One region of the Ralstonia sp. SA306 genome, then DNA from elsewhere that is predicted to be linked to it. Evidence: riboswitches for the same ligand, from Rfam matches in the RefSeq annotation. Region 1 holds a riboswitch; the other holds the start of a gene.

Region 1 (5,522 bases):
CGCGGCCGGGCAGGAACGGTGCGAGGTGCGCGCCCACGGCCACCGGACCCACGCCCGGGCCGCCGCCGCCGTGCGGAATGCAGAACGTCTTGTGCAGGTTCAGGTGCGAGACGTCGCCGCCGAAGTGGCCGGGCGCCGCGGTGCCGACCATGGCGTTCATGTTGGCGCCGTCGACGTACACCTGGCCGCCGTGGCTGTGCACGATCTCGCACACGCGCTTGACGCCTTCCTCGAACACGCCGTGCGTGGACGGGTAGGTGATCATGATTGCCGCGAGGTTCTTGCTGTGCTCGGCAGCCTTCTTCTCCAGGTCAGCCAGATCGACGTTGCCGCGCTCATCGCACGCCACGACAACGACCTGCATGCCGGCCATCTGTGCCGACGCGGGGTTCGTGCCATGCGCCGACGACGGGATCAGGCACACGTTACGGTGCGCTTCGCCACGGCTGGCGTGGTAGGCATGGATGATCAGCAGGCCAGCGTATTCACCTTGCGAGCCGGCATTCGGCTGCAGGCTAACGGCGGCGTAGCCGGTGGCGGCGCACAGCATCTGCTCGAGCTGGTCGATCATCTCGCGGTAGCCGACGGTCTGATCGGCCGGCGCGAACGGGTGGATGTTCGAGAACTCGGGCCACGTCACCGGCAGCATTTCTGCGGTGGCGTTGAGCTTCATGGTGCACGAGCCCAGCGGGATCATCGTGCGGTCGAGCGCGAGGTCCTTGTCGGCCAGGCTGCGCAGGTAGCGCAGCATTTCGTGCTCGGAATGGTGCGCGTTGAACACCGGGTGCGTCAGGTACGCGCTCTGGCGCACGAGCGACGCCGGATACGCGTCCGCAACCGCTGCTTCGGTCTGGTCGAAGTCCGGCGCGGCAGCGTGGGCGGCGTGCGCGAAGACTTCCCACAGCGCGACCACATCGGCGCGCGTGACCGTCTCGTCCAGCGAGATGCCCAGGCGTGTGTCGTCGATCTGGCGCAGGTTGATGCCGTGCGCCTGTGCCGCGATGTGCAGGTTGGCAGTACGTGCGCCGGTGGCGACCGTCAGCGTGTCGAAAAAGGCGTCGGCTTCCAGCGTGTAGCCGATCGCGCGCAGGCCGGCGGCCAGCGTGGCGGTCAGGCGGTGCACGCGTTGGGCGATGCGCTTCAGGCCCTGCGGGCCGTGGTAGACGGCATACATCGATGCCATCACACCCAGCAGCACCTGTGCGGTACAGATGTTCGAGGTGGCCTTCTCGCGGCGGATGTGCTGCTCGCGCGTCTGCAACGCCAGGCGGTAGGCCGGGTTGCCCTGCGCGTCGATTGTCACGCCGACCAGGCGACCGGGCATCGAGCGCTTGAACGCATCGCGCACGGCCATGTAGCCGGCGTGCGGGCCGCCGAAGCCGAACGGCACGCCAAAGCGCTGCGTGTTGCCGATCACGACGTCGGCACCCCATTCGCCCGGCGCAGCCAGCAGCGTGAGCGCCAGCAGGTCGGCAGCCGCAACGACCAAGCCGCCGGCAGCGTGCACGGCATCGGTCAGCGCCTGGTACGTCGCCAGATCGCCCAGCAGCGCACCGTTGGCGCCCGGGTATTGCAGCAGCACGCCGAACGCGTCGTGCTTGGCGGCGTCGGCTGCCGGGCCGGTCACCACCTGCACGCCGATCGGCTCGGCGCGCGTGCGCACGACTTCCAGCGTTTGCGGGAGCACGTCGTCCGCCACAAAGAACACGGTCGACTTCGATTTGCCAATGCGCTGCAGCAGCGTCATCGCCTCGGCAGCGGCCGTCGCTTCGTCCAGCATCGACGCGTTGGCGATGTCCATCGCGGTCAGGTCGATCACCATCTGCTGGAAGTTCAGCATCGCCTCCAGGCGGCCCTGCGAGATTTCTGGCTGGTACGGCGTGTAGGCCGTGTACCAGGCGGGGTTCTCGAGGATGTTGCGCAGGATGACGCCCGGCGTGTGCGTGCCGTAGTAACCCTGGCCGATCAGGCTCTTGACCACGCGGTTCTGCCCGGCGATGCCGCGCAGCTTGGCCAGCGCCGCCTCTTCGGTCAGCGGCTGTGTGAATTCACCCAGCGGCATGCCGTCCTGGCGGCGGATGGCCGGCGGAATCACGGCGTCGATCAGCTTGGCGCGGCTATCAAAGCCGAGCGCAGCAAGCATCTGCGCTTGCTCTTCCGGCGACGGGCCGATGTGGCGGTGCGCGAAGGCGTCGCACGCCTCCAGGGCGGCGAGGGTGGGGCGTTCGGCAGCAAGCGCCGAGGAAGCGGGGTGCGGAGCGTTCATGGCAAGGGCTCGAAATTCATGCAGAGCGCCGATGTGCGGGTCAGGCACATCGGCTTCGGTGACCGGCTTAGCCGATCTTGGCGGCGTACTGCTCGGCCGACATCAGCGCGTTCACATCGTCGGCGTTGGTCGGCTTGATCTTGAACAGCCATGCGTCGTAGGCGCCGGCGTTGACCGACTCGGGCGCGCCTGCGGCGTCGGCGTTGTTGGCGATGATCTCGCCCGACACGGGGGCGTAGATGTCGGAGGCGGCCTTGACCGATTCGACCACGGCAATCGCCTCGTCCTTGGCGACGGCGCGACCAGCGTCCGGCAGCTCCAGGAAGACGATGTCGCCGAGCGCGTCCTGCGCGTAGTCGGTGATGCCGATGGTCAGCGTGCCGTCGGCTTCAACGCGGATCCACTCGTCGTGTTCGGTGTACTTCAGATCGGCGGGGACGTTGCTCATGAAAGGTTTCTCCGGAAGATTGGTATTGGGGGATGCGGATTCGGTGTTCAACTGACCAGCGCCTTGCCATTGCGCACGAACGGCAGTTTAACCACAGTCGCGGTCAACTTGCGGTCGCGAATTTCGACCTGCACGTCGGTGCCGACGGCCACGTCCTTGGGCAGGCGCGCCAGTGCAATGGAGAGCGACAGGCTCGGGCTGAACGTGCCGCTGGTGATCTCGCCGTCACCGGCAGCGGTGATGACCTTCTGATGGGCGCGCAGCACGCCGCCCTTGTCGCGCAGGATCAGGCCGACGAACTGTTCGCGCTGGCCGCCGGCTTGCAGCGCGGCCTTGCCGGTGAAGTCGCGTTCGCTTTGCAGGTCCACCGTCCACGCGAGGCCGGCGTCGAGCGGCGAGACGTGCTCGTCCATGTCTTGGCCGTAGAGGTTCATGCCCGCTTCCAGGCGCAGCGTGTCGCGTGCGCCCAGGCCGGCCGGGCGTACGCCTGCTTGCAGCAGGCGCTCCCACACACCGGCGATCTGCGCGGCCGGCACGATCAGTTCGAAACCGTCTTCACCCGTGTAGCCGGTGCGCGCAACCATGATCTCGCCGACGTGCTCGACGGTGGCGAAGCCGGCGTTGAACGGCTTGAGCGCTTCGCCCACGGCCTGCGTGCCGGGGAGCGCGGCGTACGTCTTGGCGCGCGCATTCGGGCCTTGCACGGCCAGGATGCCCAGCGGCTCGGCGCCACCGTTGTTGTCGGAGCGGCGCGGCGTGATCGTCACGTCGGTGCCGGCGGCGGCGTTCTGCGCGACGATCCACTCCAGGTCCGTCGGTGCGGTACCGGCGTTCACTACCAGGCGGAACCAGTCTTCGCGGAAGAAGTAGACGATCAGATCGTCGATCACGCCGCCCTTGGGGTTGAGCATGCAGCTGTAGAGCGCCTTGCCGGGCGTCTGCAGCTTATCGACGTTGTTGGCGAGCAGCCCACGCAGGAAGTCGCGGACACGCGCGCCGGTGAGGTCGACCACGCACATGTGCGAGACATCGAAGATGCCGGCGTCTTGGCGCACGGCGTGGTGTTCTTCAATCTGGGAGCCGTAGTTGACGGGCATGTCCCAGCCGCCAAAGTCGACCATGCGGGCGCCCAGCGAGCGGTGGATGGCATTGAGCGGCGTGTGTTGGAGCGTCATGGAATCTCTCGGCTGATTACGCCGCCGTGGCCGGGCGCGGCGCATTGAACGGGGACCAGAAAAGCAAAAAGGCCACCCGCGCAGCCTGGTTCCTCATGGTGACGCCATGAAGATCATCAAGCTGCGCAGATGGCCCCTCTGTCCTTGGTACCTGAGAGATTGCGAAGCAGCGCGTACTGCGGTACGCGCCGGTCCGTGAGCCCCTTCGGTGGGCGCCCGCTGTGGTTCGTGCGGCGCCAGCTCTCCAGAGTGCGGTCGGACGCATGTCCGCCGATCCGCCCGGTCCTGGATGCCTGAGAGTTTTCGGGTGCTACCCCTTCGGCGGCGCCTTGCCGTGTACGGCGGGCACGCTCTCCCGGATGGATGAGCGGAATTTACGGAAGGGGGATGGGATTGTCAATTGGGGGGCGGCGGCTTTTTGGAGGAGGGCTGGCTTGATGCTTTTGGTCCATCCCTCGTTTCATCCCCTGCCGGGGCTGACTCACTTTTCTTTGTCTTGCCAAAGAAAAGTAGGCAAAAGAAAGGCGCGCCCGAGATGGCGACTTCCCCTTGAATTTATGTCGCAGAGAGGGGAAGGGAAAAACTCGCTTCGCTCAGACAGTTTCCCTTCCTCTTTCCTCTCTGCAACAGAAATTCAAGGCGCCATCTAGGGCTGGTACGTCAAAGGCCAAAGACCAAAGACAACGGCCACAGCTTCGGGGCGCTGGCGAGATCGCCAAGCCCCAAGGGTGTGGCCGGAGTGCGGGTGTTGGTTGGTCTTGCTGTGACTTACTTGCCAATCTGGCGGCTGACCTGGTTTTCCTGCTGGTTCAGCGTGCGCTGCTCCTGCTTGGTGATGGCACCGCCATTCTGAGCCGCCATGTCGCGCTCTTCCTGGCGAATCTGATGGTCTTCTCGGTGCAGCTGGCGCGCTTGGCCCTTGGTGATCTCGCCTTCCTTCACTTCGTTGTGGATGCGCTTGTTCTGGTTGGCGAGGCGGTGGTTGACCTCGGCGCGGCGCGGGTGGTCTTTTTGCCACTGCGTCTGGGCGAAGGCGCCGGTGGTGGCGGACAGGGCGACGGCGGTAACGGCCAGGGCTTTGACGATGCGGTTCATGGTGGTTTCTCCGGTGGGCGGCCGACTGATTCAGCCGCTGTCCTGCCTATAACGAATCGCGTTGCCGACGCGCTTACGGTCTTCGTGTAACCACACGTAAGCCGTGTAACGCGGCGCAGAAGGCCGGGGGGCGCAAACGAATGTGGTGCCGGCGCTTACCTTCAGCCGCTCAACGTGGTTGACTTACCAGCCGAAGCCAGCGCCGACCCCAACGTTGTACTCACTGCCGCCTGCCGTGGAGCCGCCGATGGTGACCGTGGCGCGCGAGCCGATCTTGCGCTGGTAGCCGATCGCGAGTGCTGCTTGGCCGCGGTACACCCCGGTGCCGATGGCCATGCGGTTATCGGTTTGCAGGCCGGCAGCGCTGGCCATCATGGTCGACATGGCGGCACTCATTGCACCCACGCGATTGACCTTGGTGTCGACCTGATTGACTTGGTTCTGCACGTTCCCCAGACCTTGTTGCACATCGGCCACCTTGTTGTCCACGCGATCGAGCTGTGCCTTGTTAACGGCGTCCGTAGCTTGCGTGCCTTCT
Region 2 (5,522 bases), on a different replicon from region 1:
TTCAACAACTCGGGCAACACGTATGGCAACAACTCGCGCCTGGGCGTCATGCTGGGCGTGCGGCACAAGTTCTGATCGCTTTGATCATGAAAAAGCCCGCCAGAGCCTCGGCGGGCTTTTTCTTTGTTGCGATCAATGCACTGGGCAGTCGCGCGCGATCACGTCACCCACCATTGCGGCGGTGGCGCCGGATAGCGTCCAACCCAGATGCCCGTGGCCTGTGTTGTAGAACACGCGCCCATGCCGCCCACGGCCGACGCGCGGCATCATGTCCGGCATCATCGGGCGCAAGCCCGCCCACGGCACCACGCGCGACGTGCCAATCGCAAAGTTGCGGCGCGTCCAGGCCACCAGGGGTTCGATGCGATCCGCGCGGATATCGCGGTTGTAACCGTTGAACTCGGCCGTGCCGGCCACGCGGAAGCGGCCGGTGCCAAGTCGGCTGGTCACGATCTTCGCGCTCTCATCGAGCAGGCTGACCCACGGCGCGCCTTGCATGCTGGCTTCATCGTCCAGGTGCACCGTGATGGAATACCCCTTGACCGGATACACGTTGATGCGATCGCCAACCATTTGTGCGATATGCCGGCTGCCCACGCCCGCGCACACGACCATCGCGTCGGCGGCAAGGTCCTGCACGACGTTCGCCTCGCTGGTGGAAAGGCGGTCATCCAGCGTGGTTTGCAGCAGGAGACGAACGCCGTGCTCTGTGGTTTGCACATCGCGCACGTCCACACCTTGCAGGAAGCGCACGCCGCGCTTTTCGCAGGCCTGCGCGAGGCCGCGCGTGAACTTGTGGATGTCGCCGGTGGCGTCGGACTCGGTGAAATAACCGCCGTAGTAGTTGCCCCGCAGTGTGGGCTCGATGGCGGCAATGTCTTCCGGGCTCACGGCGTGGCGCTCAAGCCCCCCGGCGATGAGCAGGGCGTTGGCCTTGCCTGCGGCCGCAAAGCTCGCCTTGTCGTGATAGACGTGCAGAATGCCGCGCTTCTGCAGGTCGAAATCGATCTGCTCCCGTTCGGCCATCGCAAACAGATGCTTGCGGGCCTCGATGGCCATGCGCGTGGTTTCGATAGTGTTGCGGCGGTAGTGCGCGATGCTGGCCACGAACTCGCCGATCCACGAATACTTATGCCAGGACGGCTTGGGATTGAGCAGGAGCGGGGCGTCGTTGCGCAGCATCCATTTGATGCCCTTGAGCAGCGTGCCGGTGCTGTTCCAGACTTCAGCGTTGCTGGCGGAAAGCTGCCCGCCGTTGGCGAACGAGGTTTCCATGGCCGGATACAAGTGGCGGTCGAGCACCGTGACCTGATAGCCGAGTTGCGAGAGCGTGTAAGCAGTGGTGACGCCGGATATACCGGCGCCGACGATGACGATGTGCGTCATGGCGGTCCCTATGGAGTGATGTCATGACCGGACGATCCGGTCGGCTCACCCCATCTGTCTTGGGACCTGAGAGCTTGGGCGCCAGCAGCGGTGGCGCCTTCCCCTTCGGTGGGCGCACGCATGCACGCCTCTCTCCAGATTCGCAGTCGACGCCACAGTCCTTTTGCCTGAGAGTTTCCGGGGTGGTTGCTCCATCGGCGCCGGGCGTTGCGCGTGTGTGCGTTGAGCCCGGTCTCTCCTGCGGCGTGTTGCAGCTGTCGTTGGTGCGTCAGCCGCGCCTGCGTGCTGCCGGTGTGGGCAGCGGGACGGAGTGTGTCACGGGTTGTGACGTTCGGCAAGTCGGGCTGTCCCGGGGGCAACGGATGGCGTGTCGTCCTTCAGGTCCACGCCACTGCGGCCGAGCGCCAGCGCGCCTTTGAGCAGGAACACCAGCCGGGCCGCTGCCTGGTCATAGGTCAGGCCAGCCGGCCGAACATTCGAGATGCAGTTACGCTGCGCATCGGAGCACCCAACGCGCGGCGCGTAGGTCAGGTAAGTGCCTAGGCTGTCTGGCGAGCTCAACCCGGGCCGCTCACCGATCAGCATCACCACCTGCCGCGCGCCAAGCAGCGAACCGATCTCATCGCCCAGCGCCACACGAGACTGCGCGGCGATGACCACGGGGCCGATCGACCAGTCGCGCGGCAGACGCTCGCGCACGCAGCACAGGAGCGGCATGCCGTGGCTTTGCGCCGCCAATGCGGAAAGCCCGTCAGCAATCACAAAGACAACGTCGAAGGGTTGCGCTGGCCGCAACGCGCCGAGTTTTGCGCGGCTGGCATCGTCAAGCCGGCGGCCAAGATCGGGACGGCGCAGATACTGGGCGCGATCGGCTGCCGCGCTGTGCACGGTCAACGCCGTGAAGCCCGCCTGTTCAAGCGCGGCCGCCACTGCAGCGATATCGAGCGGCAAGTGCACGGCATCGCGCGCCTGGGCATGCGCCACGCCAAACGCGAGCACGGCGTCGGTCGTCTGGCTGTTGCCGGCGCGGCCCAGCGCAATACGTGCGTCGGTAAAGGCACGCAGGTGTGTCCACGGATTCGGTTGAACGAGCGTGTGTTTCGGCATGTGCGGATATCCAACGGGGTTCACAGCGCGTGGGCCAACCGCAGCAGCGGCTGCTGCGCCGTGGCGTCTTGCAGGCGCCCAGCGGTGTCGACAATACCCATGCTTTGCAGCCACGCCTCAAACTCCGGCGCCGGCCGCAGGCCCAGCGTGTCGCGCAGATAGAGTGCGTCATGAAACGACGTGCTCTGGTAGTTCAGCATGATGTCGTCGGCGCCCGGCACGCCCATGATGAAGTGGATGCCGGCCACGCCAAACAGGGTGAGCAGCGTATCCATGTCGTCCTGATCGGCTTCGGCGTGGTTGGTGTAGCACACGTCGCAACCCATCGGCAGGCCCATGAGCTTGCCGCAGAAGTGGTCTTCCAATCCGGCGCGGATGATCTGCTTGCCGTCGTAGAGATACTCCGGCCCGATAAAACCGACCACCGTGTTGACCAGCAACGGCGAGAACGCCCGCGCCACCGCATAAGCACGCGCCTCCATGGTTTGCTGATCGACGCCGTGATGCGCATTGGCCGACAACGCGCTGCCCTGGCCGGTCTCGAAATACATCACGTTATTGCCGACCGTACCGCGCTCAAGGCCCCGCGCGGCGTCATGCGCCTCGGCCAGCAAGGCAAGGCTGATGCCGAATCCCGCGTTGGCCTGTTCGCTGCCCGCCACCGACTGAAATACCAAGTCCACCGGCGCGCCCTGGTCAATGGCGCGCAGTGTGTTCGTCACGTGGGTCAGCACGCACGACTGCGTGGGAATGGCGTAGCGATTGCGCAGTTCATCGACCAATTGCAGCAGCGAGACGATCGCGCCGAGATTATCGCCCGCAGGGTTGATGCCGATGGTCGCATCGCCGCAGCCATAGAGCAGGCCATCGATGATCGACGCGGCAATACCTTTGGGGTCGTCCGTCGGGTGGTTGGGTTGGAGCCGGACCGACAACCGGCCGGGCAGCCCGATGGTGTTGCGAAAGCGCGTGACCACGCGGCACTTGCGGGCGACGGCGATCAGATCCTGATTGCGCATCAGCTTGCTGACCGCGGCAGCCATTTCGGGCGTGATACCGGGCGCGACGTTTGCCAGTGTCTGGCTGTCCGTCTCATGCAGGAGCAGCCAGTTACGAAATTCGCCCACCGTCAGCGAGGCAATCGGCTGGAAGGCCCGCGCGTCGTGCCGATCAAGAATCAGGCGCGTGACCTCGTCTTTCTCATAAGGCACCAGCGCTTCGTTAAGGAACGCCGACAGCGGCACGTCTGCCAGCGCCATGCGCGCGGCCATGCGTTCGCCTTCGCTGGCAGCGGCCAGGCCCGCCAGATAGTCGCCGGAACGCGCCGGGCTGGCTTTGGCCAGGAGCGTCTTGAGATCGTTGAACACATAGCGCTGCGCGCCAATGGTCTGAGCGAAGTGCATGATGGGATACGCGGAAGAGTCCAATGACGGTGACGGCGGTGTCTATCCTGCCACTTTAGTTGCCTTACATGCCACGGCGGCAATGTTCTAATACGCGTTTCCCAAACATCGATCTCTCCCCGCCAATGACCGCATCCGCCACACCGTCCCGCACACATCAAGCGGGCTCTGCCATGGAAGTGCTGGCGGTCTTTCTCAAGCTGGGTCTCACCAGTTTCGGTGGGCCGGTGGCACATATCGGCTACTTCCGGCGCGAGTTCGTGGAGCGCCGCCGCTGGCTGGACGACGCAACGTTCACGGACCTCGTGGGCCTGTGCCAGTTTCTTCCCGGGCCTGCCAGCAGCCAGGTGGGATTCTCCGTCGGGCTGCTTCGGGCGGGGTGGCGCGGCGGGTTAGCAGCATGGTGCGGCTTTACGCTGCCTTCCGTCTTGTTGCTGCTGGCCTTTGCGATGCTCGCGCCGAGCCTGGGCGGCCCGATTGGCGCGGGCCTGATCCACGGTTTGAAGCTGGTTGCCGTTGCGGTAGTGGCACAGGCCGTGTGGGACATGGCACGCAAGCTCTGTCCTGACTGGCAGCGCGCAGGTATCGCGCTGATCAGCATCGCCGTGCTCAGCGCGTTGACAACCGTATACGCGCAACTGGTCGTGATCGTGCTCGGCGCCATGCTCGGGCTGGCGTTGTGCAGATCGTCCCGTCAGGCGAGTGGTGGTCCGAGGGCGGAGCAGGGGGCTGCATTCCGCGTGTCCCACGTGGCGAGCATCGTCTGCATGGTCCTGTTTTGCGCGCTGCTGTTCGGGCTTCCTGTCGCGACGGATCTCCATCCGTGGATGCCCGCCAAGGTGTTCGACGCTTTCTATCGTTCGGGCGCGTTGGTATTTGGGGGCGGGCACGTCGTGCTGCCCCTGCTGGAGCAGCAGACTGTTGCGACTGGCTGGGTCGCGTCGAACGATTTTCTGGCTGGCTATGGTGCCGCGCAAGCCGTGCCGGGGCCGCTATTTACCTTCGCCGCTTTCCTCGGCTGGACGATCGGCCCGGGGCTGAATCACTGGGCCGGGGCTGCGCTTGCCACGGTGGGCATTTTTCTGCCGGGCCTGCTGCTGGTCATTGCCGCGCTGCCTTACTGGCAGGCGTTGCGCGCTCGCCCCTCCATGGCAGCGTTGCTGGCAGGTGTGAATGCCGCGGTGGTCGGGTTGCTGGCGTTTGCGCTTTACTCGCCGGTCTGGACGAGCGCCGTGCGGTCATGGCTTGATTTCGCTGTCGCGGCGATTGCGTTTCTGCTGCTGACGCGATGGAAAACGCCACCGCTGATTGTGGTGGCGTTTTGTGCGGCGGCGGGCGTTGCCGCAGCCGTGCTGGGTTGAATCGCGCTCTCCCTACGAGCGGCAACCGGTAGCTGCGCAAAGGCAGCGGGTCATTCGTCCATGAGCCGAACCCTGACCTTCTTGCCCTTCAGCGTGCCGGCGTTGAGCTTGCGCAGCGCATCGCGCGCGATGCCGCGCTCGACCGCGACGTAGGTCGAGAATTCGGTCACGTTGATCTTGCCGATCTGGTCGCCGCGAAAGCCGGCATCGCCCGTCAACGCGCCGAGCACATCGCCAGGGCGGATCTTCTCCTTGCGTCCGCCGA

What was found. A riboswitch is a leader RNA that binds a small molecule or an ion and turns the genes downstream of it on or off. The one in region 1 is predicted to bind glycine.
Region 2: linked by a shared signal. The riboswitch ahead of M1D44_RS21585 (D-amino acid dehydrogenase) and the one ahead of gcvT (glycine cleavage system aminomethyltransferase GcvT) in region 1 are both predicted to bind glycine.

Annotation. Positions count from the first base shown of each region.
Region 1 is NZ_CP096451.1:3,321,282-3,326,803, forward strand. Features, by position in the region: gene gcvP (aminomethyl-transferring glycine dehydrogenase) at 1-2,266, opposite strand, end outside; gene gcvH (glycine cleavage system protein GcvH) at 2,334-2,714, opposite strand; gene gcvT (glycine cleavage system aminomethyltransferase GcvT) at 2,762-3,889, opposite strand; glycine riboswitch at 4,018-4,147, opposite strand; glycine riboswitch at 4,160-4,257, opposite strand; gene M1D44_RS15730 (hypothetical protein) at 4,658-4,984, opposite strand; gene M1D44_RS15735 (ESPR-type extended signal peptide-containing protein) at 5,168-5,522, opposite strand, start outside.
Region 2 is NZ_CP096452.1:1,109,096-1,114,617, reverse strand. Features, by position in the region: gene M1D44_RS21590 (porin) at 1-75, shown strand, start outside; gene M1D44_RS21585 (D-amino acid dehydrogenase) at 133-1,386, opposite strand; glycine riboswitch at 1,532-1,637, opposite strand; gene eutC (ethanolamine ammonia-lyase subunit EutC) at 1,702-2,493, opposite strand; gene M1D44_RS21575 (ethanolamine ammonia-lyase subunit EutB) at 2,514-3,896, opposite strand; gene chrA (chromate efflux transporter) at 4,022-5,257, shown strand; gene dbpA (ATP-dependent RNA helicase DbpA) at 5,308-5,522, opposite strand, start outside.